DNA from 4 places in the Streptomyces sp. NPDC048248 genome. Region 2 is predicted to be linked to each of the others. Evidence: riboswitches for the same ligand, from Rfam matches in the RefSeq annotation. Region 2 holds a riboswitch; each other region holds the start of a gene.
What was found. Region 2 has a riboswitch for cobalamin ahead of metE (5-methyltetrahydropteroyltriglutamate--homocysteine S-methyltransferase). Riboswitches for the same ligand answer to the same signal wherever they lie in the genome.

Region 1 (7,450 bases), on a different contig from region 2:
TCGTGGGTGGCCATCACCACGGTGGTGCCGCTGTCGCGGAGGGCATCAAGGGCGGCGAGCAGCCGCTCCTGGCCGTCCGGGTCCAGTCCGGCCGTCGGCTCGTCGAGGATCAGCACCCGGGGCCGCATGGCGACCGCGCCCGCGATCGCGGTCCGCTTGCGCTGGCCGTAGGAGAGGAGATGGGTGGGCCGGTCGGCCAGAGCGGTGATGTCCAGGGCGGCGAGCGCCTCGTCCACGCGGGACCGCACCTCACCATCGGGCAGGCCGAGGTTCAACGGCCCGAACGACACGTCCTGGGCCACCGACGCGGCGAACAGCTGGTCGTCCGGGTCCTGCACCACCAGCTGGACGGTCGTACGCAACCGGGTCAGCCCCTTGCGGTCGTAGGCGACCGGGAGGCCCTCGACCGTCAACCGGCCGTCGCGCGGCCGCAGCCCGCCGCTGAGAAGCCGCATCAGGGTGGTCTTGCCGCTGCCGTTGCGGCCGAGGAGGGCCAGTGCACGACCTTCGCACACATCGAAGTCGAGCCCCTGGAGCACTGTCGGGCCGTCCTCGTACGCGAAGGACGCGCCCCGCAGGGCTACCAGCGCGGGTTCGCTCATGACAGCGGCCTTTCCAGGACGAAGGTGAGGGCGGCGAGCGCCACGAGCAGCGCGATGCTGCCGGCCATGAACCGGGCGGAGACGCGGGCCTCGGGCACCAGGACGCGCAGGGTGCCGTCGTAGCCGCGCCCGGCGAGTCCGGTCTGCAGCCGCGCCGCCCGGTCGAAGGCGCGTACGAACGCGGTGGCGCCGAGTCCGGCGAGCGAACGCCAGGTGGCGGCCCGGGTGGTGTGCCCGAGCCGGGCTGCCTGGGCGTCCCGGATCCGGCGCACCGAATCGAGCAGCAGGAAGCTCATTCGGTACGTCACCAGGGCCACGTCCACGACCGGAGCGGGGATCCCGGCTTTGACGAGGCGGGGCAGCAGATCGGACATCGGGGTGGTGAAGGCGAACAGCAGGACGCCGAGCGACGCGGCCGAGGTCCGCAGCAGCAGTTGGCCGGCTCGGAGCGGCCCGCCGTCGGCCAGGGTCACGAATCCCTCGGGCCCGCCGACCTGGACGAGCAGGGTGGCGGCACCGGTGACGCAGAAACCCAGGGGCACCCGGTACGCGCGCCACAGACGACGCCCGGGTACGCCCGCCGGGCCCAGCAGCACGGTGAGGGCGGTGAGGAGAACAAGGGCCGCGCCGGGCCAGGGAGGCAGCGAGATCGCCAGCACGGTGAGCCCGAGACCGAGCACGGCCTTGTCCACGGGGTGGCGGCGGCGCCAGCGACTGCTGTGCGCCGCCGCGTCGATCGGCAGCACGGGGTGGTCAGTCCCCTTGGGCCGCGGATACCCCGGCGCCGCTCTCGGCGCCGTCGGCGTCCTGCTGCGCATGCGCCCGCTGCTCGCCCTGGCGGCGGCCGCGTCGCAGACCGAAATAGAAGGCGAGGACGCCCGCGCCGATCGCCGCCTGGAGGGCGAAAAGCGCCGACTCGATCTCGCCGGACGGCGGCTCGTACAGCGGGGAGAACCAAGGCTTGTAGTCGGGGTCGATCTCGGTGATCGCCGTCTCGGCCTGCGCGTCGGCGCCCGTGAAGGGCTCCTTCTTGTGGTCACCGAGACCGAGGACCAGCGGCAGGACCGCCAGCGCTGCCACGAGCGCCAGCAGCAGGGTGTTGATCTTCGCGTTCCTGCTCATCGGGCCACCGCCTCGGTCTCGGTCTTCTCGGCCTTCGCCCGCTTGCCGGTGAGGAACACGCCGAGCCGGGTCAGCTCGCCCTTGCTGGACTGCACGAGGAGCCGCATGACGAGCACCGTGAGGAGCCCCTCGCTCACCGCGAGCGGGATCTGGGTGACCGCGAAGATGGTGCCGAACTTGCCGAGCGCGCCCAGGAATCCGCTGCCCGGATCCGGGAAGGCGAGCGCCAGCTGCACGCTGGTGACGCAGTAGGTGGAAAGGTCGGCGACGAAGGCTCCGAAGAACACCGCCACCATCAGCGGTACGTCGAAACGGCGCAGCAGCTTGTAGACGGCGTACCCGGCCCAGGGGCCGACGATCGCCATCGAGAAGACGTTGGCGCCGAGCGTGGTCAGGCCGCCGTGCGCGAGCAGAAGGGCCTGGAACAGCAGGGTGATGGTGCCCAGCACCGCCATGATCGGCGGGCGGAACAGGATGGCGCCCAGCCCCGTCCCGGTGGGGTGGGAGCAGCTCCCCGTCACCGAGGGCAGTTTCAGGGCGGACAGAACGAACGTGAAGGCACCGGACGCGCCGAGGAGCAGCGTGCTCTCGGGATGGGCCTTGACCTCACGGGTGAGTGACCGGACTCCGTGGACGACGAACGGCGCCGACGCGACGCCCCAGGCGACCGCGTGCGCCGGAGGCAGAAATCCCTCGGCTATGTGCATGGCTCAGCAGACCCTCTCCAGCACCTCGTGGATGGTTGAAGTGCCTTGGCCGGTCTCCTGGCTGACGGGTACCACCGCCCGGACTCCGCCTTCCCGGATCGCAAGGATCCAGTGGCTGCCCGTGAGGGCCGGAGTCGGACTTCCCGATTCACAGTGGCGAGGGCCGCACCGGCATTACACCGGATTTCCCGTTCACCAAGGCGTGGTGACAGTAGTGCCAGGTCGGGTGCGGTGACAAGTGGAGCCGCCCAGGGCTCACCGCACGCCCTCGCCGCGTGGGGCCGAGCGCGTCTGCGGAGACTGGCTGCCCCTGAGAACAGGTGGGCAGGTTCGGTAGGGATTGCGGGGTCTGTCCCATGGCCATCGTCGATCTGATGTCCAGTAGGACCTCGCGGCCCGGGCGCTCCGTCCGCCCGTCGGGGGGCAAGACCGTACTGCGGCTGACCGGGACAGGGCAAGGCGTCCCGCTGATACCGGAGCCGGCAATCGGGCCGAGTTCTCTGTGCGGTCCGTAGGTCCCATCGCCCGTCAGCTCGGCAGCGTACGGACCAGCGCATCACGCAGGCGGGTGCGCTCGGTGGTCATGAAGCGGTGCAGGGTACGTGAAGCGAAGGCGATCCGCTGAGCGCTGCGCCGGCGCTCCGCGTCGTAGGTGCGCAGGGCGGACGGCAGACCGGCCCTGCCGTGCCCGGCGACGGCGCGGGTGAGGGCCTCCGCGTCGAGGATCGCGGTGCACGCACCCTGGCCCAGGTTGGGTGTCATGGCGTGCGCGGCGTCTCCGACCAGGGCGACCTTTCCGCGGTCGACGAAGGCTGGAAGGGCGGGGAAGAGGTGCCGCATCTCGTAGCGGATCCAGGTGGCCGGGTCGGTCTCGGCGAGTATCCGGGGGATGGGGTCGTGCCAGCCCTCGAACAGTCGGCGCAGTTCCTGGGCGGTGGTGGCCTCGGGGACGGTGGCGTACCAGTTGGTGCGGCCGGGCTCGATGGGTGTCATGCCGAAGAACCGGCCGGTGCCCCAGGTTTCGCCGTGTACGCCGCTTTCGAAGTCGGCCACGCCGATCCAGGCAACGGACCCGACGCGCCGCGGGCCGCTGCGCCGGTCCCCGGGACATGCGGCACGCACGGCACTGTGGATTCCGTCAGCGCCTACCACCAGGTCATTGTCGACCAGCAGCGCGTCGACTTCGCGGACGTTCTCGCCGAGCTTGAGCGGGACGTCCCCGAAGGCGCGCAACTCGGCGAGGAGCGCGTCGATCAAATAGGGCCGGGAAATGAGGAGTTCGGGGCGGCCCGCTTTCCGCTCGATCCGCTCCAGCGGCAGACGCGCCATCACCTTCCCTTGCGGGGTACGGATCCGGGCGCTTCGGTAGGGCACCGCCCGGGCACGGAAAGGCTCACCCACCCCGAGGCGGTCGAGTGCGGCCTGAGCGGTGGGATGGATGCCGAAGGCGGTGCCGTAGCGCTCCAGCTCCTTTCGGCGCTCCAGAATCGTGACCGTCCAGCCGGCCCGGCGCAGCCCGAGTGCGGTCGCCAGTCCGCCCACCCCCGCCCCCACGACAACTGCCGTTCCCGTCATGCCGCCCCCTACGTCGCTTCGGATTCGATCGACCACCACACCTGTGGTACCACGGTTGGGGTAGTGTGGGCAAGGAGTCGAGGAGAGAGGGCCTCTGGCAGTGAATGCGGACCGACGGGACCGCCTGCGGGATGCGGCTATCGGCGTACTGGCCGCCGCGGGCGGGCGAGGACTGACGCATCGTGCGGTCGACGCGGCCGCTGACGTACCGCACGGCACGACCAAGAACTACTTCCCGACCCGGGACGCCCTCCTGCGTGCGGTGGCCGAGCGCTGCCTGGAGCAATACCGCGACACCGCCGCGCAGATGGCCGCCGGTGCGTTGCCCACCGACCGCGAGGGGCTTGTCGCCATGTTCGGGGGGCTTCTCCGGAACGTCGCAGGCCCCGGCCGCCCCCGGCTTCTCGCCTACCTGGAGCTGCAGGCCGAAGCGGCCCGCAAGCCCTGGCTATCGGCCGTACTCGACCCCATCGCGAGCTCCGACTTCGCCGGATTCGAGGCCGCGCAGCGAACCGCCGGCCTGCCCGTCACCCCGCAGCGCGCCGCCGTCGTCACCCTCGCGATGCACGGCGCCATCCCACACCTCCTGGCCGATGGGCCGGACACCCTGGCGGCAGCCGGCCTGGACGACCCCGACCGCTTTGTCCGTGACCTCCTGCAGGCGGTATACCCCGAGGGCGACAAATCGGCCCGTGCAGGGAGCTGATGAAGGAGTCCGGCATTCGCTCACATCGATCCCGAACAGGTCGACGCTCTTTTCGGGCTCGGTCAATGGCGTCTGCTCCGCATGTCAGTTGCCTATGGGCCGGTACGCCGGGCTGAACGCGGGGCTCTGAGAAGATGGCGCAATGTTCGATTTCGGCATTCGGGGCTACCAACCCTCGTGGTTGAACGGCCGTGGTGAGATTGTGGGGGAGCACGGGACCCGCCTGGGTGCCCTTGCCCGCAGGACTCTGACGACAGCCTGGATGGTCTGGGACCTGCAGGACGACGAGTGGTTCAGTGACTGCCCGGTACTGTTCGACTTCGATGGCGAGCAGATCGAGATCAATCATCAGAAGTTTGACGATCTCTCGCTCACATGGAACACGATCGACCCCACCCGACCGGTTCGGTGGCCCGACTTCGATCTGGAGTGGCGTCCCGACCCCCTGCCCGAGTTGCGGGCCCTGCGAGGTCTGTGCCTCACGGGGGTTGAACTGCTCGAATGGGAGACCAGGGACCTGGCTCAGGGAAATGTTGACGTCAGTTTCGTCTTCGAGGCGGGCCGGGCAACGGTGTTCAACGCGCTCGACGAGAACGGACTGAGCTTCGAACCGCCTGGTCCGAATCAGCGGCCCCACGCGCTCCGCTGACACTCGGAATGCAGGTCCACGCCGGCGCGGGTAGGTTCGCACGGGCGGGGGAAATGTGCCGCACCCCGCTATACGTCAGGATGCCCGGGCTTCGGCTTCTTCAAGGAATGTGGCGACGGCGCCGAACCATTGTTCCGGCTCCTCGAGGTGGGGGAGGTGTGAGCACTCGGGCAGGAGGACGAGCTGTGAGTCCAGCAATCCGGCGTCGAGGCTCTGAGAGCATTCCGGGACGAGTTCGCCGTATCGGCCTGTCAGTACCAGGGCCGGCACGGTGATTTCGGCAAGACGGTCTCGCCGATCCCACGTTGCCAGGGAGCCGCTGGGGCTGAGTTCGTCGGGGCCCCACATGTGGGAGTACACGGGGTTCCCATCCATGTTCTCCGCCATCTGGAACATCTCCTGCGGCCAGGATGGGAGGCGGCACACATGGCGTTGGTAGAAGGTGATGAGAGCCGCTTGGTAGGCGGGGTCGTCTCTCCTGCCGGTGCGGTCGGCCTCGTCGAGAGCCGCGCGGGCTTCCGGCGGTAGCTCACTTCGCAGCCGAAGAAGCCCGTCAGTGGCCTGAGGAATGCTCGCGGTCGTATCGGCGAAAACCAGGGACACGACGCCGGAGGGTCGGCCCAGCATGTATTCGATGGCCAGCATGCCGCCCCACGACTGGCCGAGGAGATGTACGCGCTCCAAGCCCAGAGCGTCCCGCACCTGCTGCACTTCGGCCGCGTATCGTGCGGCGGTCCACAACGACGGGTCATCCGGTTTGTCGGACCGGCCGCAGCCGAGTTGATCGTAAAGGATCACTTGCCGACCGCCGTCGGTCAGCCGTGCGAGCGAGCTCAGATACTGACTGCCGGCTGCCGGCCCGCCGTGCAGCGTCAGCAAGGGTACGGCGTCCCCTGATCCATGGACTTCGGCGTAGATGCCGCCGTCCGGCAGCGGCAGGGTGTGGGTCTCCTTGAGCACTCAGCACAGGTACCACACCTCAAATGGTGTCAGTGGGCCGCCTCGCCTGTTCCGAGAGGCAGAAGCGCGATGGGAGAACACCGGGTTCTGTCGATGCACGCCATTCGGGTGCATTCGCGTGTGGAGCGGTATCCGAGCGAACTGACCTCAATCGCTGGACCGGAGTTGGACGCGTAGAGTTCCTGGGGATACGTATGGGGATGGGCGAGGCGTCTTGGTGAATCGGTCATACCAGGGGCGGGCTCGCGCCATCACTGCCCTGGATGTCACGAGAACGGAAATGGGTACAGGTCAGCGGTATGGGTCGGGCAGCACGATGCCGTAGCGTCACGTGGCCCGCGCAGCCGTCGAAAGGAAGACCGAGTGGCCGATCGTGACGCAGGTTCGGGAACGGGCACCCTCTTCTTCGCCTTCGCTCCCTGGATCATCTTCGACGTCGTCGCCGGGCCCAGCACGTGGGGTTACGCGGCTCTTGCCGGCTTGATCGCGGCCGTCGTTCTCACGATGCCTGACCTCCGGCGAGGGCAGGTGAACGTCCTGAACGTGGCGGGTCTTCTCTTCTTCGCCGTCGTATCGGTACTCGCGCTGGTGCTGGATCGCAGCCAGGGAGACTGGCTGGAGGAATACGCCCAGGTGATCTCAAGCGGGTTCATCGCCCTGGTGGCCTTCGTTTCGCTCGCGTTCGACCCCTTCACCGCTCAGTACGCCCGGCAGTCAACACCCGAGCAGGTGTGGGACACACCTCGGTTCAAGAAGGCCAACCGGGTCCTGACACTGGTCTGGGCTTGTGTATTCGCGGTCATCGCCCTCCTCGGGTGGCTCGCGCTGCGTTTCACCTCCGGGGACGACTGGCTGAACTGGGTTATTCCGGTCGCTCTCATCGTCCTCGCGGTCAGGTTCACCCGGAATTACGCTGCGCGTAAACGTGGCTGAGGCGCTCGGCCCAGCCGGTCAAGGGGTTGAGCGGCGCGATCCCAGGCCCTACCCGCGTGAGAGTGCCCTGACGGCCGCATAGCCGCAGAAGCTGAAGGCGGTGACGACCTCCGGCGACATCATGCCGCTGCTCATTCCATGCAGATGGCCCCATCCCGTCGGCGCATCGCACCGGAAGCACCCCCACACGGCAAAA
Region 2 (7,450 bases):
TGCCGGGCGAGCTCCGCGGCCCTCGTCCGAGTGGGCCTGAGTGCAGGCGGTCCGATGCGGGCGCCCGCGAGAAGCTTGGGGCGTTTGAGCCTTTGAGCCTAACGGGCTGCGGTGGGTGGGTGTCAGGCGGCCGGGTGGGCATCGGGCCCGGAGGCTTGTGGAGCCTGTGCGGCTTCCGGTGTGGGCTCGGGAGCCTGTGCGGGCTCGGGCTCGGCTTCCCGGGGGTTGGGTACGGAGCGCCGAGCGTTCGTGGGATGGGGCTGCGCTGGGCGGATCTGCAGCGCCTTCACACCTCTTTCCGTGGCGACGAGGAGGAGGCCGTCCGGGGAGAGGTCGGTTCCCGTGAAGGGCGTGGCGGAGATCAGGGCGGTGACGATCTTCTCGTCGCCCTTCTGCTCGCCGCGTCGCCAGATGCGTACATAGTCGGCGCCGCGGCTGAATCCGAGCGGCCTCGTGGCGCGCTCGTCGTCCGAGGAGCGCACGATCCGGGTCGGGTCGGCATCGATGACGGAGCCGGTGGCGAGGTCCTGCACCAGCACGGCGGGCGCCTCGGGATCGTCGGCCTTCAACGGGCTTGAACCCGGGGTGCCTTGCGGCACGGCGCATACGGCGACCGCGAGCGCGGCCGACTCCGGAGACTTCTGCTCCGCAGGAGCATCCGCTGCGCTGTCCGACGCGGCCTCGGACGGGCGCAGCATGCCGACGGTCACGGCGTCGACCCCGGCGACCGGTACGCTCCACAGGGTGTGCCAGGGAAGCTCGGGCACCGTGCGGCGCAACGCCGTCGCGTACTCCGGCAGTCCGTCTTCGACGAACGCGGTCTCCAGGAGCGCCGCTCGAAGGATGGCGGGTGCCTGGGTGCGGGTGAGCAGCGGAGCGGTACGCAGATAGGTGCGCGCCGGTGCGTCCAACTGCTCCGGGGGTACGGCCTCGACCGCGGCGCGCAACCGCACCGGCTCGGCGTGGGCGAACAGGCCCGGGTCGGTGAGGAGCCGGGGGAGCAAACCGGCCTCCAGGGTGTGTCCGGCGATGTGATCGCGGACGTACGCCCCTGCCTTCGCCCAGTCCTGATCGGGTACGGCCTCCAGCAGTTCCATGGCGACACGCGCCTGAGCGCCCGGAACATCCGGAATGCCTGCCCGAACGGCCTCGCCGATACCCGGGTGCTGCAAACCAAGGAGCGTCCGCTCGTCCTCGGGGATGCCTTCGCCGGCCCTCTCGATGGGGCGGATGAAGGGGGCGACGAGCAGCATGCCCCGCGCCATGTCCTCGCTGATGTCCCGTTCGGCGACTGCGGAGGCGAGCGGGGCGAGCAGGTGCACGGGCAAGCCGTCACCCTCGGCAAGAGCGAGGGGCGCGAGGATCTGTCGCAGGATGCGGGGGTGGGTGTCGAGTCGCTGGGCGTGCAGATCGAGCACTTCGCCGACGCTCCGTGGCAGTTGACTCGCATCCGCCGGGTCGAACCCCTCCGGGTTCATCAGGATCGACTGCACGGCGAGATGCGTGGTCAGGCGGCTGCCCGCGCCGTCTCCCGCGTGCCGGGCGATCAGCTCGGCGAGCGCGCGTCGAGCGTCGGGATCGACCGTAAATGGCAGCTCCGGGGCGCCGAATTGGGGGTTGAGCAGCGCCTCGGCCTGCAGCACAAGCCCTTCGGGGTCGCCCCACTCCGGTGCGTCGAGGTCGATGATCCGGGCCACGCCTGGCGGCAGGCCCTCGGCGAGCTCGGTGGCGAACTCCCGGGGCACGTCGGCGAGAAGGCGTATGGAATCGACGGCGGCGAGGGGCTTCAGCACGTCCCGCACCACATGCGCGGGCTCACCCGTCCCCCGCACCGGACCGGCCCGATCCACATCCGGCACCACGATCGTCACCGGCCGCCCGGACAACGGGAGTTGACCGAGTTCGGGGAAGATGTCGGCGGTGCGGGTCGCGGACAACTCGTAGTGGTCGGCGAGCAGCCACAGGGTCTGCGCTGCCGTCAGCCCCGCAACGCTCGGCACCGCGGGTGCGGGCAAGTCCGCAGGCACGGTCGCCGGATCGAGCGGGTCCAGCTCGACCCCCTTGCGATACTCCGGGTCGCAGAGCATCAGGAACCCCGTGAGCAGCCGCGAACATCCGGTGCCCGGGCTTCCGGTCAAGATGACGACCCGAGGCGCGCCCGGCCGCTCCGTCCGCCACGCGGTGAGCGCGCGCAGCGCCGCATTGCGCCCCCCGATGTAGGGGTGGGGCTCATGGGCCTTGGCCTGTTCCGGGGCCTGGGTCGGGCTGGTCATTGTCTCCCCGTTGTCCTGTCCGTCCGGCACCGTCAAGTCGTGTTGACGTACGCCGTTCATCCTAGAGGCGTCGCACGGGGTGAGGCGCACCCGACCGCTGCTTGTTACCCAGGTGTCGCGTGCACTTGTCACCCTTGTGTGGCGCGGTGCCGGCGAAACGGCTCGGTGATCGATTCCGGCCGGGCGAACGCGTACACCGGTGTGACGCCAACGTGGTGTTCGACAGGCGTGGTTGGAATGTGGGCGGGCGATCACGGGGTGCCTCATCACCCCGTGAAGCTTTCGTCCCCACATCCTGCCGCACCGCACTGACAATGCCCCTGACCTGACCTGATTCCCCAAAGACCTTCATGAGCAGCCCCACCGTGGCGAGCGGGAGCAGCAGCGCTTCCACAGTGGCGACGCTCGGAGACATCCGCCCATGGCGTCGTGGGCCGCTTTGCCTTCGTCGTCCTCGGTGAAGGCAGCGATGATCTTGCTCATCGCGTCGGCCTCCAGCCCGGCGGGGTGCGCCTCTGCGGGAGTGCGGGGCATCCGGTGACATTGCTCCGCACCCCGCGCAGTGCTGTGTGTCCCCGGATATGGGTCCGCGGCCCGTGTCTCTTATCACCGTCCACCATGCGGTGCGGGCTGCGCGCCTGCCGGTTGTCCCTCTAGGGTGACAGGTGCAGCTGGTTCGCCCCGTCCGCCAGGCGGGAGCGTCGTAAGAGGGAACCCGGTGGGAATCCGGGACTGCCCCGCAGCGGTGAGTGGGAACGAACGCCGTCATACGCACTGGACCCGGCCGGGTCTGGGAAGCGACGGCCAGTAGGTGTCTCGTACATGTACGAGACGGGCCCGCGAGTCCGAAGACCTGCCCGTTGCCCGCACGTGACCGATCGCGTGCGGCCATCCCGGTGACCTCGTGGGCGGGTCGGCGTACATATCGAGCGGCACACGCGAGAGCACCACCGCGTGGCCCCGCCCGGTGAGTCGTTCCTTCGCGCTCTCGTTCCGTTCCCGGGACACCGACGAGACATCTCGCGAAGGAGAGTTCCGTGACAGCGAAGTCCGCAGCCGCGGCAGCACGGGCCACCGTGTACGGCTACCCCCGCCAGGGACAGCACCGGGAACTGAAGAAGGCCATCGAGGGCTACTGGAAGGGCCGCGTCGACGCCGACGCCCTCCGCCGGACCGCGGCAGAACTGCGCCGCGCGAACTGGCAGCAGCTGGCCGACGCCGGCATCCACGAAGTGCCGTCCGGTGATTTCTCGTACTACGACCACGTCCTGGACACCAGTGTCATGGTCGGCGCTGTCCCCGAGCGGCACCGCGCGGCGGTCGACGCCGACGCTTCCCCAAGCTCTCGGCTTCGCTCGAGCAGGGGATGCCCCATTGACGTCTACTTCGCCATGGCGCGGGGCACCCAGGATGTCGCGCCGCTGGAAATGACCAAGTGGTTCGACACCAACTACCACTACCTGGTCCCCGAGCTCGGCCCGGACACCGTCTTCACCGCCGACTCCACCAAGCAGGTCGCCGAGCTGAAGGAAGCACTCGCGCTCGGGCACGCCGCCCGCCCGGTCCTCGTCGGGCCGGTCACCTACCTCCTGCTGGCCAAGCCGGCTCCGGGAGTGACCGCCGACTTCGAGCCGCTGACCCTGCTCGACCGGCTCCTTCCGGTGTACGCCGAGGTCCTCGCCGACCTGCGGGCAGCGGGCGCAGAGTGGGTGCAGCTCGATGAGCCCGCTCTCGTCCAGGACCGCACCCCGGCGGAACTGAATGCCGCCGCTCGCGCCCACCGCGAGCTCGGGGCCCTCACCGACCGCCCGAAGCTCCTGGTCGCCTCCTACTTCGGTCGGCTCGGCGACGCGCTGACCGTCCTGGCCAAGGCGCCGGTCGAGGGGCTCGCCATCGACTTCACCGAGTCGGGCGCCGCCAACCTCCAGGACCTCGCCGCGGTCGGCGGACTGCCCGGCAAGCGTCTGGTCGCGGGCGTCGTCAACGGCCGCAACATCTGGATCAACGACTACGAGAAGTCGCTGTCGACGCTGGGCACACTGCTCGGTCTCGCCGACCACGTCGATGTCTCGGCCTCCTGTTCGCTGCTGCACGTCCCGCTGGACGCCACCGCCGAGCGCGACATCGATCCGCAGATCGCCCGCTGGCTGGCCTTCGCCCGTCAGAAGACGCAGGAGATCGCCGTCCTCGCACGCGGCCTGGCGCGCGGCACGGAAGCCATCGCGGGCGAACTCGCCGCGAACCGCGCCGACCTCGCTTCCCGGGCCGGATCGGCACTCACCCACAACCCGGCGGTGCGAGCCCGCACCGCGGCCGTCACCGAATCCGACGGGCGCCGCTCCCAGCCGTATGCCCAACGGACCGCCGCCCAGCGCGCGCACCTCGGCCTGCCGCTGCTGCCCACGACGACGATCGGCTCGTTCCCGCAGACCACCGAGCTGCGCACGGCACGGGCCGACCTGCGTGCCGGGCGGATCGACACCGCCGGCTACGAGGAGCGCATCAAGACCGAGATCCGTGACGTGCTCGGCTTCCAGGAGAAGGCCGGGATCGACGTCCTGGTGCACGGCGAGCCCGAACGCAACGACATGGTCCAGTACTTCGCCGAACAGCTGACCGGCTACCTGGCCACCCAGCACGGCTGGGTGCAGTCCTACGGCACCCGCTATGTGCGCCCGCCGGTCCTCGCCGGGGACATCTCCCGCCCCGAGCCGATGACGGTGCGCTGGACCCACTACGCCCAGTCGCTGACCGAGCGTCCGGTCAAGGGCATGCTCACCGGCCCGGTCACCATGCTCGCCTGGTCCTTCGTCCGCGACGACCAGCCGCTGGGCGACACCGCACGCCAGGTGGCCCTCGCCCTGCGCGACGAGGTCAACGACCTTGAGGCCGCCGGGACTTCCGTCATCCAGGTCGACGAGCCCGCACTGCGCGAAACCCTGCCACTGCGCGCAGCCGAGCACGCCGGGTACCTGGACTGGGCGACCGAGGCGTTCCGCCTCACCACCAGTGGCGTACGGCCGGACACTCAGATCCACACCCACATGTGCTACGCGGAGTTCGGCGACATCGTCCGGGCCATCGATGCCCTCGACGCCGACGTCATCAGCCTGGAGGCCGCCCGCTCCCACATGCAGGTCGCGCGCGAGCTGGCCGAGCACGGCTACCCCCGTGAAGCCGGCCCCGGTGTCTACGACATCCACTCCCCGCGCGTCCCCAGCGCCGAAGAGGCAGCAGCCCTCCTCCGTAAGGGACTTGAGGCCATCCCCGCCGAACGGCTTTGGGTCAACCCCGACTGCGGCCTGAAGACCCGCGGCTGGCCCGAGACCCGGGCCTCCCTGGAGAACCTCGTCACCGCCGCCCGCGAGATCCGCAGCGAGCTGGCCGCCGGCGCCTCCTGACCGCCCCTTGAGTCCGGGCCGGACACCACCGTGTCCGGCCCGGACCCGCCGGGTTCGAAACCGTCCGCCCGCCGCGGAGCGGGCTGTGGGGTTCCATCCATGACGGCTGAGGGTGAGAGCGAATCGGCGGCCAGCGAAGCCTTGGTCGGCGGCATGGTGAACGCAGGTGCCGTCTTCCGGCGGGGTGCCCATGCTCGATCCCGCCTCCGCGGCTGCCCTCTACCCTCCCGGGCTGGATGCGCACGAACGGTTGCGGATCTTCGTGGACAGCTACGGCGTGTCCCTTCAGGAGCGCACCGAGCTGCCCGACATCATCGAACAGACCACCGCGGCCTGCCGGGCGTTCGCCGCCGACCGCGTGGCCGACGGTGACCCGACCTACGTCAAGTCCGATGCAGATTGCTGTGGTTGGCAGCGCTGGGACCGCATCCGGGGTTGGCTGACGGCCAACCGTGAGGCGTTCTCGGCCGCTCTGCAGGACTGACCTCGCCTGCTCGCCGGCGAGCGACTCATCTCGCACGCCGACCCGCACCGTACGGGCACGTGCCTTCGGCGCACCACCGTGAACGGCGTCATCTGCCCGCTCCCCGGCCAATTGTGAACTTGCCGGGAACTCAAAGGCCTTGGCAGCCGACTCGTGTGGTGAATGGCCCGCACTGACGAGGTCGCGGCGCTGCGGCGTCCGACCCGGCCCGGCACTGGAGTGAGGTTGCAGCCGTATGCATTGGTACGAGGACGACGGATTCTGGTCGGATTTCTCCGGGACGATGTTCTCCGAGCGCAGGCGCACGGCGACGGCGGACGTCGTCGCCGGCTCACCTCTGCTCGACTTCCCGGCCGGGAGCCGCGTCCTGGACCTGTGTTGCGGGCCCGGCCTGTATCTGATGCCGCTGGCCCGCCGCGGCTACGTGGTGACGGGGGTGGACCTCAGCCCCCTCATGCTGAAGCGGGCCCGTGTTGCCTGCGAGGAGGCCGGAGCCGATGTCCGGCTGGTGCAGGCGGACATGCTGACGCACGTCGAGCCCGAGTCGTACGACGTGGTGCTGAACGTCTTCACCTCGTTCGGCTACTTCGACGACCCACGGGACAACGAGCAGGTGCTGCGCAACGCCCATGACTCGCTGGTGCCGGGCGGACAGCTGCTCGTCGATGTCATGGGCAAGGAGGTCCTCGCGGGTTGGATCGGCCGCCCCAAGCTCGTCGAACTCGACGACGGCGGGTACGTGGTGCAGCGCGACACCGTCCTGGACAGCTGGACGCGGCTGCGCACCGACTGGACGCTGGTGCGCGACGGAGTGGCGCGCGAGGCTTCGATCACCTCCTTCCTCTACAGCGCGGCCGAGCTGCGCGCGCTGTTCGAAGCGGTCGGCTTCACGGACGTGCGGTGCTACGGGGACTTCGACGGCTCCCCCTACGACAACCACGCGCCGCGGCTGATCGTGCGGGGCACCCGCGTGGGGGCTTCATGAGCGAGACCGTTTCCGGAACGCCGCCGGCGATCCCGCCGGGAGGCTCCTCCACCGCTCTCCCGCCCGAGGGTGAGTCCCAGGACCGGGAGCGCCGTTCCGCAGGCCGCGGCAGGCTGCCGACCACGTTGATCGCGCTCTCGGCGGTCCTGGTGGTCTCCGTCCTGGCGGGTATCGCGCTGGGGCCCACGGTCGTACCGGTGGGTGACGTCGTGCGCTTCCTGTCCGCGGCAGTGACCGGCGGCAGCATCGGAGCGGACGAGGTGAGCGGGTACTCCATCGTCTGGGAGGTCCGTGCCCCCAGGGTCCT
Region 3 (7,450 bases), on a different contig from region 2:
CGCGGAGAATCTCCTGTTTGGACTTCTGGTTGTTCACCTTCAAGGCGATGACGAATTCTCTGATCTTGCGGGTGACCGTCTGGTCCTGCGAGAGATAGGTGTTCTTCACGTATTGCTGGGTGATGGTGGAACCACCCTGCGCCTCCTCGCCGGAAACCATGTTCACGACGGCGCGGGCGATGCCCTTCAACGAGACGCCCGAGTCGCTGTAGAAGGTGGCGTTCTCCGCGGCGATGACGGCGCTCTCCACGGAGTCGGGCACCTTGTCGAGCGAGATGTTCTGGCGGTTGACGGGCCCGACACTCACCATCTGGCTGCCGTCCGCCCAGTAGTAGACGGTGGCCTCCCGGCCGGCCAGGTCGTTCTCGTTCGGGATGCCGATGTTGACGTAGACGAGCGCGAACAGGCCGGCGACGCCCACGATGCCGACGCCGAAGGTGCCGGCCACCAGGCGCCAGGAGGGCAGCCAGCGGCGCAGCCCCTCCCGCCCCCGGCGCGGATAGTCGATGAACCTGCGACGCCCCTTCGTTCCCTTCATGCTCCCGTAGACGAGGCGGGAGGCGGACGGGTTTGCCGGCTAACCGAATGCTCACAATCGGCGGGCCAACGGGTGGGGCGAAGGGGCGTCGCGGCAGGTTTCGCGGTGAACGCGCAGATCAGAACTCGTCGTCGAAGGAGACCGAGCCCTCGACGGCGACCTGGTAGGCCGAGGCCCGGCGCTCGAAGAAGTTCGTCAGCTCCTGGACGTTCTGCAGCTCCATGAAGGAGAACGGGTTCTCCGAGCCGTACACGGGAGGGAAGCCCAGCCGCTGCAACCGCTGGTCGGCGACGCACTGGAGGTACTCGCGCATCGACTCGGTGTTCATACCCGGCAGGCCCTCGCCGCACAGGTCACGGCCGAACTGCAGCTCCGCCTCGACGGCCTCCTTGAGCATCTCGACGACCTGCTGTTCCAGCTTGTCGTCGAAGAGGTCGGGCTCCTCCTGGCGGACGGTGTCCACCACCGAGAACGCGAACTCCATGTGCATGGACTCGTCGCGGAACACCCAGTTGGTGCCGGTGGCCAGGCCGTGCAGCAGGCCGCGCGAGCGGAACCAGTAGACGTACGCGAAGGCGCCGTAGAAGAACAGACCCTCGATGCAGGCCGCGAAGCAGATCAGGTTGAGCAGGAAACGGCGACGGTCGGCCCTCGACTCCAGCCGGTCGATGCTCTCGACCGAATCCATCCACTTGAAGCAGAACTCGGCCTTCTCGCGGATGGACGGGATGTTCTCCACGGCCGCGAAGGCGGCGGCGCGGTCGTCCGGGTCGGGGAGGTAGGTGTCCAGCAGCGTCAGATAGAACTGGACGTGCACCGCCTCCTCGAAGAGCTGACGGCTCAGGTACAGCCGCGCCTCGGGGGAGTTGATGTGCTTGTAGAGCGTCAGGACCAGGTTGTTGGCCACGATCGAGTCGCCGGTCGCGAAGAACGCGACCAGCCGGCCGATCATGTGCTGCTCGCCCGGAGAGAGCTTGGCGAGGTCGGTGACGTCGGAGTGGAGGTCGACCTCCTCCACGGTCCAGGTGTTCTTGATCGCGTCGCGGTAGCGGTCGTAGAAGTCCGGGTACCGCATGGGGCGCAGCGTCAGCTCGAAGCCCGGGTCCAGGAGGTTCTTGGTACCGGTGGTGGTCGTGTGCGTGGCGGACGCGGAGGTGGCTTCGGTGGTCATTACTGGCAGGCCTCGCAGGACTCGGGGTTTTCCAGGGAGCAGGCGACCGCGTCGGGGTCGGTGGCCTGCTGGGGGACGGTGGCGGGGGCGGCGGCCGCCGTGCCGCGTGCCGACTGCGCGATCCGGGTGGCCGGGCGCGAACGCAGGTAGTACGTGGTCTTGATGCCGCGCTTCCAGGCGTAGGCGTACATCGAGCTGAGCTTGCCGATGGTCGGCGACGCCATGAAGAGGTTCAGCGACTGACTCTGGTCGAGGTACGGCGTACGGGCCGCGGCCATGTCGATCAGGGCGCGCTGCGGGATCTCCCAGGCGGTGCGGTAGAGCGCCCGGACCTCCTCGGGGATCCACTCGACGTCCTGCACGCTGCCGTTGGCCTCGCGCAGGGCGTCACGCGTCCGCGCGTCCCACAGCCCCAGCGCCTTGAGCTCCTCGATCAGATAGGCGTTGACCTGGAGGAACTCGCCGGACAGCGTCTCGCGCTTGAAGAGGTTGGAGACCTGCGGCTCGATGCACTCGTAGACACCGGCGATGGAGGCGATCGTCGCGGTCGGCGCGATGGCCAGGAGGAGGGAGTTGCGCATCCCGGTCGCCGCGATCCGGTTCCGCAGCGCCGCCCACCGGTCCGCCCAGCGGGGCTCGGCGTTCGGGTAGTGGTCGGGGTGCAGTACACCGCGGGCGGTGCGGGTCGAGGACCAGGCCGGGTGCGGGCCGTGCCGCTCCGCGAGGTCGGCGGACGCCTCGTACGCGGCGAGCATGATCCGCTCGGAGATACGGGTCGACAGCTCCCGCGCCTCGGGGGAGTCGAAGGGCAGCCGCAGCCGGAAGAAGACGTCCTGCAGACCCATGAGACCCAGGCCCACCGGCCGCCAGCGGGAGTTGGAGGCGCCGGCCTGGTCGGTCGGGTAGAAGTTGATGTCCACGACGCGGTCGAGGAAGGCGACGGCGGTACGGACCGTCGCGTCCAGCCGCTCCCAGTCCATCGCCTCCTCCCAGCCGGCGTTCTCGTCGCCGAGGTGCGCGGCGAGGTTGACCGACCCGAGGTTGCAGACCGCGGTTTCCCCGTCGTCCGTGACCTCCAGGATCTCGGTGCACAGATTGGACGAGTGGACGACCTTGCCGGGCTCCGCGGTCTGGTTGGCGGTGCGGTTGGCGGCGTCCTTGAACGTCATCCAGCCGTTGCCGGTCTGCGCCAGGGTCCGCATCATCCGCGAGTACAGCAGCCGGGCCGGGATCTGCTTGAGCGCCTTGCCCTCGGCCTCGGCCCTGCGGTAGGCGGCGTCGAACTCCGCGCCCCACAGGTCCACCAGCTCCGGGGTGTCCGAAGGCGAGAACAGCGACCAGTCGGCGTCCGCCTCGACGCGGCGCATGAACTCGTCCGGGATCCAGTGCGCGATGTTGAGGTTGTGCGTCCGGCGGGCCTCCTCGCCGGTGTTGTCGCGCAGCTCCAGGAACTCCTCGATGTCGGCGTGCCAGGTCTCCAGGTAGACGCAGGCGGCGCCCTTGCGGCGGCCGCCCTGGTTCACCGCCGCGACCGAGGCGTCCAGCGTGCGCAGGAACGGCACGATGCCGTTGGAGTGGCCGTTGGTGCCCCGGATCAGCGACCCCCGTGCGCGGATCCGGGAGTACGACAGACCGATACCGCCGGCGTGCTTGGAGAGCCGGGCGACCTGGTGGTAGCGGTCGTAGATCGAGTCGAGCTCGTCCAGCGGGGAGTCCAGCAGATAGCAGGAGGACATCTGCGGGTGGCGGGTGCCGGAGTTGAACAGGGTGGGGGAGGAGGGCAGGTAGGACAGCGAGCTGGTGAGGCGGTACAGCTCGGCGACGTCGTCCAGCGCGGCGCGGGAGTCGTTCTCGGCGAGACCGCAGGCCACCCGGAGCAGGAAGTGCTGCGGCGTCTCGATGACCTGACGGGTGGTGGGGTGCCGCAGCAGGTAGCGGGAGTGCAGGGTGCGCAGGCCGAAGTAGCCGAAGCGGTCGTCGGCGCCGTCGGCGAGGGCCTTGTCGACGGCGGCGTCCAGGCGGTCGGCGTGGGTGCGCACGAACCCGGCGGTCGCGTCGGCGATCAGCCCCTCGCGGTGGCCGACGTCCACCGAGGCGGAGAAGGAGGTGGCGCCCTGGCCCGCGGCCTCCTCCGCGATGGCGAGCGTGAGCAGCCGCGCGGCGAGGCGGGAGTACTGCGGCTCGTCACCGATCAGACCGGCCGCGGCCTCGATCGCCAGGGAGCGCAACTCCGCCTCGTCGGAGCCCGCGTGGCGGCCGCGGAGGGCGGCGGCGGCCACCTTGCCGGGGTCGGTCGCGGTCAGGTCCTCGGTCAGCTCGGTCAGCGTGCGCAGCAGGGCGACGCCGGGACCGTCCTCGACCCGGTCGGCGGGGGCGGGCGGCGCGGACCGCACGACCTCGGCGTCTGACGCGGGCTCCGTTGGCGCGATGGTCACGTGATGCTCTCCCTCACTCGGCGGGGGCCAGGAGGGAGGGGCGCGACGGGCGCGCGCGGGCATGCGGCATCCCGGATTCTTCGGGATGCGCGGGCACACCGCGCGGCGTCCACCGGCCCATCCCACGGGGCCCGGACGTATCGACGCTCGCACCGATGGCGGTGCGGGCGTACCGTCGGCAGGTCTTCGGACTCCACGGGCGCGCGATAGGGCTTGGGGCCTTATGGGCGCACTCGTACACCGTTGCGGGACAGTTCCGGATTCGCACCGGATTCCCCTGTGGCGACAGCGAGCACGAGCATACATGTGGTGGTGGGTTCTCGTGTGCACCCCCATATCTTGTGAGTCGCGAGTGATCGAGTCGTGTCTGTCCGTCCACTCGTGCGTGTCTGACAGCGCACCAGGGCGCGGCGTCCGCCGGTTTCCCGCACCGCGCCGGGCATGCGAACGGGCCGCCGCACCCTGAGGTGCGACGGCCCGTGGCCGGGGGCGGTGCGGTGGCTCAGTGGCCGACGGGGGCCTCAGCGGTGGCGGGCGGCAGGTCGGGGCTGACGCCCTTGTCGCCGACGTCCGCGGTGTAGTCGCCCGGGCTGGTCTCGTCGACGCCCTCCGGCGCCTTCGCGGCCTTCAGGGCGAAGGTCAGCACGACTGTGACCACGACGTTCAGCACGAACGCGGTCAGGCCGATGTAGCCGATCTCGCCGATACCCGGGATCTCCCTGCTGGAGCCGCCGAAGTGCGCCTGGGTGGGGCTGGCCACGCCGTACGCCGCGAGCGTGCCGTACGCCATGCCGACCGCCCAGCCGGCGAGCAGCGCCCAGCGGTGGAACCAGCGGGTGAACAGGCCGCCGACGAGGGACGGCATGGTCTGCAGGATCCAGATGCCGCCCAGCAGCTGGAAGTTGATGGCGACCGTCTTGTCCATGGTCAGGACGAAGGCGAGGGCGCCGACCTTCACCAGCAGCGAGACGAGCTTGGCGACCTTGTGCTCCTGGGCCGGGGTGGCGTCCGGCTTCAGGAAGTCCTTGTAGACGTTGCGGGTGAAGAGGTTGGCCGCGGCGATCGACATGATGGCGGCCGGCACCAGGGCGCCGATGCCGATCGCGGCGAACGCGACGCCGGCGAACCAGCTCGGGAACATGTCCTCGAAGAGCTGCGGAATCGCCAGCTGCGGGTTGCCGTGGATCTCCGTGCCGGCCTTGATCGCCATGAAGCCCAGCAGCGCGAGCAGGCCCAGCATCAGGGAGTACAGCGGCAGGATCGTGGTGTTGCGGCGGATCACGTTGCGGCTGCGCGAGGACAGCGTCGCGGTGATCGAGTGCGGGTACATGAACAGCGCGAGTGCCGAGCCCAGCGCCAGCGTGGCGTAGGCCCACTGCGCGTTGGGGCCGCTCGCCAGCTCGCCGCGCGGCTTACCGGTCGGTCCCGGCTCGGCGAACGCCTTCCCGGCCGAGTCGAAGATCGCGTCGAAGCCGCCCAGCTTGATCGGGATGTAGATGATCGCCACCGCGATGACGAGGTAGATCAGACCGTCCTTGACGAACGCGATGAGCGCGGGCGCCCGCAGTCCGGACGAGTAGGTGTAGGCCGCCAGGACGGCGAAGGCGATCAGCAGCGGCAGGTCCTTGACGAACCAGTTGGTGGTCTCGCCGCCGCCGATCCCCAGCACGTCAAGGACGGCCTGGATGCCGACCAGTTGGAGCGCGATGTACGGCATGGTGGCGAGGATGCCGGTGAGCGCCACGGCCAGCGACAGGCCCTTGGAGCCGAAGCGGCCGCGCACGAAGTCGGAGGTGGTGACGTAGCCGTGCTTGTGCGACACCGACCACAGCCGGGGCAGGAAGGTGAAGATCAGCGGATAGACCAGGATCGTGTAGGGCACCGCGAAGAAGCCGGCCGCGCCCGCCGCGTAGATGGCCGCCGGGACGGCGACGAAGGTGTACGCGGTGTAGAGGTCGCCGCCGAGCAGGAACCACGTCACCCAGGTGCCGAAACTCCGGCCGCCCAGGCCCCATTCGTCGAGGTTCGCGGACTGCTCGGCCTTGCGCCAGCGCGCGGCGAGGAAGCCCATGACCGTCACGGCCAGGAAGAAGAACACGAAGACGGCCAGCGCGACGCCGTTCACGCCGTCGGTGGCCGAGGCGGCCAGCCGGACCGGAGCGGCCGGGGCCGCCGAAGCGATCGTCAGGAGAGTCACTGCGCCGCACCCGCCTTACGCGCGCGCTGCTCACGCTGTACGAGCTTGTACGCGGTCATCGTCAGCGCGGTCGAGATGAACACCCACGCCATCTGGTACCAGTAGAAGAACGGGATCCCTATGAAGGTCGGCTCGATCCTGGCGTAGGAGCTCACCCACAGCATCGCCACGAACGGAGCGAGCAGGCACAGCCCGACCACCACACGCGTGGGCGTGACGACCTTTCTGGTGCCTGGCGTTTCGGCTGGCTCTGGCATGGGCGGGCTCCGTCCCTGGCGATCTCCTGTGTAATCGGCTGGAAATCTATGGCAGGGCCGTGGCGCGCGTCACTAGCTGTCCGCATATCGGTATGGAAGAGATTTCATTGCGGCCGGTGCACCGGCCCGCGCGCCGGGTGCATCTCTGCGGCCCGCGAGCCCCGGGAGCCGGTGCGGGAGCGGCCCCAGGACGGCGGAGTGCGGCGCCCGCCCCGCACGGACGGATACGGGACGGGCGCCGGGTGTTCAGTCCGTGGGGCGCTGCAGCCTGGCGACGAACTTGTAGCGGTCGCCCCGGTAGACCGAGCGCACCCACTCCACCGGCTGTCCCTGCGCGTCGAGGGAGTGCCGGGAGAGCATCAGCATGGGCAGGCCGACATCGGTGCCCAGCAGTCCGGCCTCGCGCGGGGTGGCGAGGGAGGTCTCGATGGTCTCCTCGGCCTCCGCCAGGCGGACGTCGTAGACCTCGGCCAGCGCGGTGTAGAGGGACGTGTACTTGACGAGGTTGCGGCGCAGCGAGGGGAACCGCTTGGCCGACAGATGGGTGATCTCGATGGCCATCGGCTCGCCGCTGGCCAGCCGCAGCCGCTCGATGCGCAGCACCCTGCCACCGGTGGCGATGTCCAGCAGGCCGGCCAGCTGGTCGTCCGCGGTGACATAGCCGATGTCCAGTAGCTGGGACGTCGGTTCCAGCCCCTGGGCCCGCATGTCCTCGGTGTAGGAGGTCAGTTGCAGTGCCTGGGAGACCTTGGGCTTGGCCACGAAGGTGCCCTTGCCCTGGATGCGCTCCAGGCGGCCCTCGACGACCAGTTCCTGGAGCGCCTGGCGCACCGTCGTGCGGGAGGTGTCGAA
Region 4 (7,450 bases), on a different contig from region 2:
GGCCTGGGCGTGCGCCCGGATGAAGTTGACGTCGGCCGGCTCGTCGAGGTCGGCGGCGAGCCGTACGGCGTCGTCGAGCAGGCCGATGACGTGCGGGAAGGCGTCGCGGAAGAACCCGCTGATGCGCAGGGTGACGTCGATGCGGGGACGGCCGAGCTCCTCGGCGGGGATGGCTTCCAGGCCGGTGACCCGGCGCGAGGCGTCGTCCCAGACCGGGCGGACACCCAGCAGCGCCAGCGCTTCGGCCACGTCGTCGCCGGAGGTGCGCATGGCGCTGGTGCCCCACAGCGACAGGCCGACGGAGGTGGGCCAGTCGCCGTTGTCGGCGCGGTAGCGCTCCAGGAGGGAGTCGGCCAGGGCCTGGCCGGTCTCCCAGGCGAGCCGCGACGGGACGGCCTTGGGGTCGACGGAGTAGAAGTTCCGGCCGGTCGGCAGGACGTTGACCAGGCCGCGCAGCGGCGACCCGGAGGGGCCCGCCGGGACGAAGCCGCCGTTGAGGGCGTGCACGGCGTGGTCGATCTCGTCGGTGGTGCCGGCGAGCCGGGGGACCACCTCGCGGGCCGCGAAGGTGAGGATGGCGGTCACCGGCTCCCGCTGGGCGGCGGGGAGTTCGGCGGCGACCCGCTGCGCGGCGGCCGGGTCCCAGGACGCGTCCTCCATCGCCTGGACGAGGGCGCGGGCGCGCTCCTCGGTGTCGTCGGCGGCGGTCCGGGTGGCGGCCGACTCGTCCAGGCCGAGCGCCTCGCGCAGACCGGGCAGGGCGGAGGTGCCGCCCCAGATCTGCCGGGCGCGCAGGATGGCCAGCACGAGGTTGACGCGCGCGGGGCCTTCCGGCGCACCGCCGAGGACATGCAGACCGTCGCGGATCTGGGCGTCCTTGACCTCGCACAGCCAGCCGTCGACGTGCAGCAGGAAGTCGTCGAAGCCGTCGTCGTCGGGGCGGTCCTCGAGACCGAGGTCGTGGTCGAGCTTGGCCGCCTGGATCAGCGTCCAGATCTGCGCGCGGATGGCGGGCAGCTTTGCCGGGTCCATGGCGGAGATGGCGGCGTACTCGTCGAGGAGCTGCTCCAGGCGCGCGATGTCGCCGTAGGACTCCGCGCGGGCCATCGGCGGCACGAGGTGGTCGACGAGGGTGGCGTGCACCCTGCGCTTGGCCTGGGTGCCCTCGCCCGGGTCGTTGACCAGGAAGGGGTAGACGAGCGGGAGGTCGCCGAGCGCCGCGTCCGGGCCGCAGGCGGCGGACAGGCCGGCGTTCTTGCCGGGCAGCCACTCCAGGTTGCCGTGCTTGCCGAGGTGGACCATCGCGTCCGCGCCGAAGCCGCCGTCGTCCTGGGAGGCGGCGATCCAGCGGTAGGCCGCCAAGTAGTGGTGCGAGGGCGGCAGATCGGGGTCGTGGTAGATCGCGATCGGGTTCTCGCCGAAGCCGCGCGGCGGCTGGATGAGGATCAGCAGATTGCCGCGGCGCAGGGCGGCGAGGACGATGTCGCCCTCGGGGTTGCGGGAGCGGTCGAGGAACATCTCGCCGGGCGGCGGGCCCCAGTGCTCCTCCACCGACTCGCGCAGTTCCTGCGGCAGCATGGCGTACCAGCGCTTGTAGTCGGCGGCCGGGATGCGGACGGGGTTGCGGGCGAGCTGCTCCTCGGTGAGCCACTCCTGGTCGTGGCCGCCGGCCTCGATGAGGGCGTAGATCAGCTCGTCGCCGTCGCCGGAGACCAGTCCTGGGACCTCTTCGTCGCCGAAGTCGTAGCCGTCCGCCTGCAGTCGGCGCAGCAGGGCGACGGCACTGGCCGGGGTGTCCAGGCCGACGGCGTTGCCGATGCGGGAGTGCTTGGTGGGGTACGCGGACAGCACCAGCGCGAGGCGCTTGTCTGCGGCCGGGATGTGGCGCAGGCGGGCGTGGCGCACGGCGATGCCGGCGACCCGGGCGGCCCGCTCGGGGTCGGCGACGTAGACGGGCAGTCCGTCCTCGTCGACCTCCTTGAAGGAGAACGGGACGGTGATCAGCCGGCCGTCGAACTCGGGGACGGCGATCTGCGAGGCGGCGTCCAGCGGGGACAGCCCCTCGTCGTTCTCCTCCCAGGCGGCCCGCGATCCGGTCAGGCACAGGGCCTGGAGGATCGGTACGTCCAGGGCGGCGAGCGCGCCTGCGTCCCAGGACTCGTCGTCGCCGCCGGCCGATGCCTCGGCGGGCTTGGTGCCGCCGGCGGCCAGGACGGTGGTGACGATCGCGTCGACCGGGCGCAGGGCGTCGATCAGTTCCGGCTCGGGCGCGCGGAGCGAGGCGACGAACAGCGGCAGCGGGCGGCCACCGGCCTCCTCGATCCGGCCGCAGAGCGCGTCGACGAAGCCGGTGTTGCCGCTCATGTGGTGGGCGCGGTAGTAGAGCACCGCCACCAGCGGGCCCTCGATGTCCGTACGGGCGTCCGGGCGCTCCAGCTGTCCCCAGGTGGGGGCGGGCGCGGGCGGTTCGAAGCCGTGGCCGGTCAGCAGCACCGTGTCGGACAGGAAGCGGGCGAGCTGGTCGAGGTTGGCGGGGCCGCCGTGCGCGAGGTAGGCGTGCGACTCGGCCGCGATGCCGACCGGGACCGTGGACGCCTCCATCAGCTGGGCGTCGGGAGCCTGTTCACCGGTGAGGACGACGACCGGCCGCTCCTGGGCGAGCAGCAGGTCCAGGCCCTCCTGCCAGGCACGGATGCCGCCGAGCAGGCGGACGACGACGAGGTCGGTGCCCTCCAGCAGCGCGGGCAGCTCGTCGAGGTCGAGGCGCGCGGGGTTGGCGAGGCGGTACGGCACGGGGCCTGCGGCGGCGCGGGCGCTCAGCAGGTCGGTGTCGGACGTCGACAGCAGCAGGATCACAGGGATGCACCTCGCGAGATCTCACGGGTCACGCCCTGCGGCCCGGTGGTTGCGCGGAGGCGCGGGGGCCGCCCCCCGGAAGATTGCAGCATGCGGCGTCAGGCCTTCCTCGGGGTCCGCGCCCCGGGCGGTAGGAGGACGGCGGGAGTTCCTGGCTCACCCGTGGAACGGGTTCACAGTGGCGGGACCGCGCCGGATTCTCACCGGGCTTCCTCCCTTGGCGCCGTCGCTGGCGTCCGGCGGATCAGCCGACCCACCGACCTGCATAGTAAGGGCTCTGTGCCGGGCGGGGGAGAGCGCCTCCGGGCCCGCCCGCGCGGGCCCCGCTCCCGGTCCGCCTCCCCCGGTCCGCCGTTGCCCGACGTCGGTATGCTCGCCGCCATGCCGCCCTCCCCCTCGCTCCGGCCCGCTGCGGCCGCACCGCCCCTACGGGACCGCGGTGACGCCTGCCCGGGAGCCCTGCGGCTGCACTCCGCCGACGACGGCAGCCTGGCGCGAGTCCGGCTGCCCGCAGGCGACTTGACGGTCCGGCAGGCATCGGCGCTGGGCGACGCCGCGGAGCGCCTGGGCGACGGCCACCTCTCCCTCACCTCCCGCGGCAACGTGGAACTGCGCGGCCTCGCGGAGGACTGCGGCCAGCAGCTCGCGGAGCTGCTGCGCGACGCGGGCCTGCTGCCCTCCGAACGCCACGAACGCGTCCGCAACATCCTGGCCTCCCCGCTCGCGGGTCTGGACCGCCGCACCCCCCCTGACGTGCGGTTGTGGGCCCGTCAGCTGGACGGGCTGCTCTGCGCGAGCGCGTCCGCGACGGCGCTCTCCGGCCGTTTCCTCTTCGTCCTGGACGACGGCAGGGGTGATGTGACGGCGCTCGGCGGTGATGTGAGGTTGGTCGCAGAACCGTGCGGGGAGGCCCGGGGGAGTGTGGCGGAGGCCACCGCCGAGAGCAGTGCCCTGCTGTACGTCGGCGACGACCCGGCGGCCGTGCGGATCTGCGGACCGGACGTCGCGCGCGCCGCGCTCGTCGCCGCCGAGGCGTTCCTCATCGCCGCCGCGGCGAGCGGCAGCGGCGCCTGGCGGGTCCGTGAGCTTCCCGCCGCGCACGCCCTGACCGCGCGCGGTACGGCGGATGCGCTGCGGGCCGCGGGCATTCCGGCCGCGTACGTCCCGGCGCCCGAGCAGCCGCTCCCCGCTCCCGACCACACGAAGGCCCCCGTCCCCGGCATCGTCGAAGGACCCGCGGGACCGGGCGGCTCCCCCGGCCCCCGCGCCCTGTCCGTCCTCGCGCCGCTGGGCCGGCTGACCGTCGCCCAGTGGCGGCTGCTGACCGCGGTGGCGGCCGACGACGGGGCGAGCGCACTGCGGGTCACCCCGTGGCGCGGTGTGATCGTCCCCGGCCTGCCGGCCGCCACGGCCGCACCCCGGCTGGGCGAGCTGGCGGACGCCGGGCTCCTCACCGACCCCGCCTCCCCCTGGCACCGTACGGGCGCCTGCACCGGCCGCCCCGGCTGCGCCAAGTCGCTCTCCGACGTCCGCGCCGACGCCGCCGTCGTGATCACCGGCTCCCCGGTGGGCCCGCCGGAACTCCCCGTCCACTGGTCCGGCTGCGCACGCCGCTGCGGCCATCCGCACGGCACCTGGGTCGACGTCCTGGCGACCGAGGACGGCTACGAGGTGTCCGTCGTGGGACCGGAGGGCCGGCGGTCCGTCCCCGGGAGCGTGGCGGACGACGGGCCTGCCGGCACGACCGCCCGGCTCCGGGACGTCGCCGCGGCCGTCTCCCGCGCCACCGCGACCCCGCCGGCAGCTCCATGACCGCACGACCCATCGCACCACCCGACCCCGCGGCTCCCCGCACAGTTCACAGCACGGCCGACCGCACGACCCATCAGATGACCCACCACCCCGAGGGCACAGTGTTCGACTACGAGAAGGACGGGGCGGCGATCTACCGCCAGTCCTTTGCCACCATTCGCGCCGAGGCGGACCTCGCGGGCCTGCCCGCCGACGTCAGCCAGGTCGCGGTCCGGATGATCCACGCCTGCGGCATGGTCGACCTCGTACGCGACCTGGCCTTCACCCCCGAGGTGGTGGCGAACGGCCGCGCCGCGCTGCGCGCCGGCGCCCCGATCCTGTGCGACGCCAACATGGTCGCAAGCGGCGTCACCCGCAAGCGGCTGCCGGCCGGCAACGACGTGCTGTGCACGCTCGCCGACCCGTCGGTGCCGGAACTCGCCGCCCGCATGGGCACCACCCGCAGCGCCGCCGCGATGGAGCTGTGGCGGGACCGGATGGACGGTGCCGTGGTGGCCGTCGGCAACGCGCCCACCGCGCTGTTCCGGCTGCTGGAGATGATCGAGGAGGGCGCGCCCCGCCCGGCCGCCGTCATCGGCATACCCGTCGGCTTCATCGGCGCGGCCGAGTCCAAGGACGCGCTGATCGCCCACCCGTCGAAGCTGGATCACATCGTGGTGCGCGGGCGGCGTGGCGGCAGCGCCATGGCCGCCGCCGCGATCAACGCCATGGCGAGCGAGGAAGAATGAGCGTGAGCGAGCAGCAGGCCAACGGCGGCCCGAGCGAGCCGCAGTCCCGGGGCCGTCTGTACGGCGTCGGGCTCGGCCCCGGCGATCCGTCGCTGATGACCGTACGGGCCGTGAAGGTGATCGCCGAGGCCGACGTGATCGCGTACCACAGCGCCCGGCACGGACGCTCCATCGCGCGCTCCATCGCCGCTGAGCACCTGCGTGCCGACCACATCGAGGAAGCGCTGGTCTACCCGGTCACCACCGAGTCGACCGACCACCCCGGCGGCTACCGGGGCGCGCTGGACGAGTTCTACGAGGAGGCGGCGGCCCGGCTCGCGGTCCACCTCGACGCGGGGCGCACGGTCGCGGTCATCTCCGAGGGCGACCCGCTCTTCTACGGCTCCTACCAGCACATGCACAAGCGGCTCGCACACCGCTACCCCACCGAGGTCATCCCCGGTGTCACCTCCATGAGCGCCGCCGCGGCCCGCCTGGGCAAGCCGCTGGCCGAGGCCGACGAGGTGCTGACGATCCTTCCCGGCACCCTGCCGGAAGAGGAGCTGACCGCCCGTCTGGCGTCCACCGACGCCGCGGTCGTGATGAAGCTGGGCCGCACCTTCCCGGCCGTCCGCCGGGCCATGGAGCGTTCGGGCCGGATGCCGGAGGCGCAGTACGTCGAGCGGGCCACGATGGCCGGTGAGCGTACCGACCGCCTCGCGGCCATCGACGCGGGCTCGGTCCCGTACTTCGCCGTCGCCGTCGTCCCGAGCCGGATCGCCAACCCGGCTCCGGAGGCGGTGGACGCGGCTGATCCCGCCCCGGGCGAGGTCGTGGTCGTCGGCACCGGACCGGCGGGGCCGCTGTGGCTGACCCCGGAGTCGCGCGGCGCCCTGGCCGCTGCCGAGGACCTCGTCGGCTACACCACCTATCTCGACCGGGTGCCGGTCCGTCCCGGCCAACGCCGGCACGGCTCCGACAACAAGGTCGAGTCCGAGCGCGCCGAACTCGCCCTTGACCTGGCCCGGCGCGGCCGACGGGTGGCCGTGGTCTCCGGCGGCGACCCCGGCATCTTCGCGATGGCCACCGCCGTCCTCGAAGTGGCCTCGCAGGACCCCTACCGGTCCGTTCCCGTACGCGTCCTGCCCGGCGTCACCGCCGCCAACGCCGCCGCGGCCCGGGCGGGCGCCCCGCTCGGCCACGACTACGCGGTCATCTCCCTCTCCGACCGCCTCAAGCCCTGGGAGGTGATCGCCGAGCGCCTGCGCGCGGCGGTCGCCGCCGACCTGGTGCTGGCCCTCTACAACCCCGGCTCCCGCAGCCGGACCTGGCAGGTCGGCAAGATGCGCGAACTCCTGCTGGAGCACCGCGCCCCCGACACCCCGGTCGTCCTCGGCCGCGACGTCGGCGGCCCCGAGGAGTCCGTCCGCACCGTCCGCCTCTGCGACCTCGACCCCGCCCAGGTCGACATGCGCACCATCCTGCTGATCGGCTCGTCCCAGACCCAGGCGGTCCGACGCGATGACGGCACGGAGGCCGTCTGGACACCGCGGCGGTATCCGGAGGCGTGAAGCGCCAGGGGGCGGTGCGAGTGACTGCCCCCTGGCCTCCGTAGGCCGGTCAGCAGGTCTCCCCTCGGCTTCGCGCGTCCGCTTCGGTCACCTGAGCCCCCTTCAGGACGACGTCCGCCAGCCGGTGGACCACATCCGGCCGCGCGTTTCCGAGCGTGACCAGCACCTTTTCCCTGTCCATGCAGGGGCCGTCCAGCCCGAGGGACGGCAGGGTCAGACGCGCGGCGAAGAGGGCTCTGCGCAGCTCGGTCAGGGCGTCCTCTGCCGATGTCCACGGGTCGCCGTCCCGGCGCTCGGGCGCCGGCGGCCCCAGCACGTCGATCAGCCGCCGGGCCACCTCGTGACGTAACGGCTCGACGCTCACATATGCGCGGCCGTGCAGCGGCGGCGCCGCCTGCATCCGGACGAAGAAGCCCCGCGCGAGCAGTGCGAGGTGCAGGTCCTCCGCCAGTTGGGCGCCCATCGCGAGCGCACCCCGATCCCTTTCCATGAATGTCCTCCTCG

Region 1: linked by a shared signal. The riboswitch ahead of ACGFZW_RS02200 (energy-coupling factor ABC transporter permease) and the one ahead of metE (5-methyltetrahydropteroyltriglutamate--homocysteine S-methyltransferase) in region 2 are both predicted to bind cobalamin.
Region 3: linked by a shared signal. The riboswitch ahead of ACGFZW_RS31250 (ribonucleoside-diphosphate reductase subunit alpha) and the one ahead of metE (5-methyltetrahydropteroyltriglutamate--homocysteine S-methyltransferase) in region 2 are both predicted to bind cobalamin.
Region 4: linked by a shared signal. The riboswitch ahead of cobN (cobaltochelatase subunit CobN) and the one ahead of metE (5-methyltetrahydropteroyltriglutamate--homocysteine S-methyltransferase) in region 2 are both predicted to bind cobalamin.

Annotation. Positions count from the first base shown of each region.
Region 1 covers NZ_JBICZL010000001.1:455,896-463,345, reverse strand. Annotated here, with positions in the region: gene ACGFZW_RS02215 (energy-coupling factor ABC transporter ATP-binding protein) at 1-602, opposite strand, end outside; gene cbiQ (cobalt ECF transporter T component CbiQ) at 599-1,348, opposite strand; gene ACGFZW_RS02205 (energy-coupling factor ABC transporter substrate-binding protein) at 1,356-1,724, opposite strand; gene ACGFZW_RS02200 (energy-coupling factor ABC transporter permease) at 1,721-2,431, opposite strand; cobalamin riboswitch at 2,461-2,668, opposite strand; gene ACGFZW_RS02195 (FAD-dependent oxidoreductase) at 2,960-4,006, opposite strand; gene ACGFZW_RS02190 (TetR/AcrR family transcriptional regulator) at 4,107-4,712, shown strand; gene ACGFZW_RS02185 (hypothetical protein) at 4,855-5,361, shown strand; gene ACGFZW_RS02180 (proline iminopeptidase-family hydrolase) at 5,437-6,321, opposite strand; gene ACGFZW_RS02175 (hypothetical protein) at 6,685-7,254, shown strand.
Region 2 covers NZ_JBICZL010000023.1:72,454-79,903, forward strand. Annotated here, with positions in the region: gene ACGFZW_RS34285 (ATP-binding protein) at 123-2,273, opposite strand; gene ACGFZW_RS34290 (hypothetical protein) at 2,622-2,807, opposite strand; cobalamin riboswitch at 2,929-3,149, shown strand; gene metE (5-methyltetrahydropteroyltriglutamate--homocysteine S-methyltransferase) at 3,311-5,674, shown strand; gene ACGFZW_RS34300 (hypothetical protein) at 5,865-6,158, shown strand; gene ACGFZW_RS34305 (class I SAM-dependent methyltransferase) at 6,394-7,143, shown strand; gene ACGFZW_RS34310 (FecCD family ABC transporter permease) at 7,140-7,450, shown strand, end outside.
Region 3 covers NZ_JBICZL010000017.1:65,609-73,058, reverse strand. Annotated here, with positions in the region: gene ACGFZW_RS31260 (transglycosylase domain-containing protein) at 1-538, opposite strand, end outside; gene ACGFZW_RS31255 (ribonucleotide-diphosphate reductase subunit beta) at 657-1,709, opposite strand; gene ACGFZW_RS31250 (ribonucleoside-diphosphate reductase subunit alpha) at 1,709-4,144, opposite strand; cobalamin riboswitch at 4,304-4,463, opposite strand; gene mctP (monocarboxylate uptake permease MctP) at 4,647-6,269, opposite strand; gene ACGFZW_RS31240 (DUF3311 domain-containing protein) at 6,338-6,598, opposite strand; gene ACGFZW_RS31235 (GntR family transcriptional regulator) at 6,845-7,450, opposite strand, start outside.
Region 4 covers NZ_JBICZL010000005.1:385,142-392,591, reverse strand. Annotated here, with positions in the region: gene cobN (cobaltochelatase subunit CobN) at 1-2,856, opposite strand, end outside; cobalamin riboswitch at 2,981-3,113, opposite strand; gene cobG (precorrin-3B synthase) at 3,238-4,668, shown strand; gene ACGFZW_RS13095 (precorrin-8X methylmutase) at 4,746-5,396, shown strand; gene ACGFZW_RS13090 (precorrin-2 C(20)-methyltransferase) at 5,393-6,946, shown strand; gene ACGFZW_RS13085 (hypothetical protein) at 6,996-7,436, opposite strand.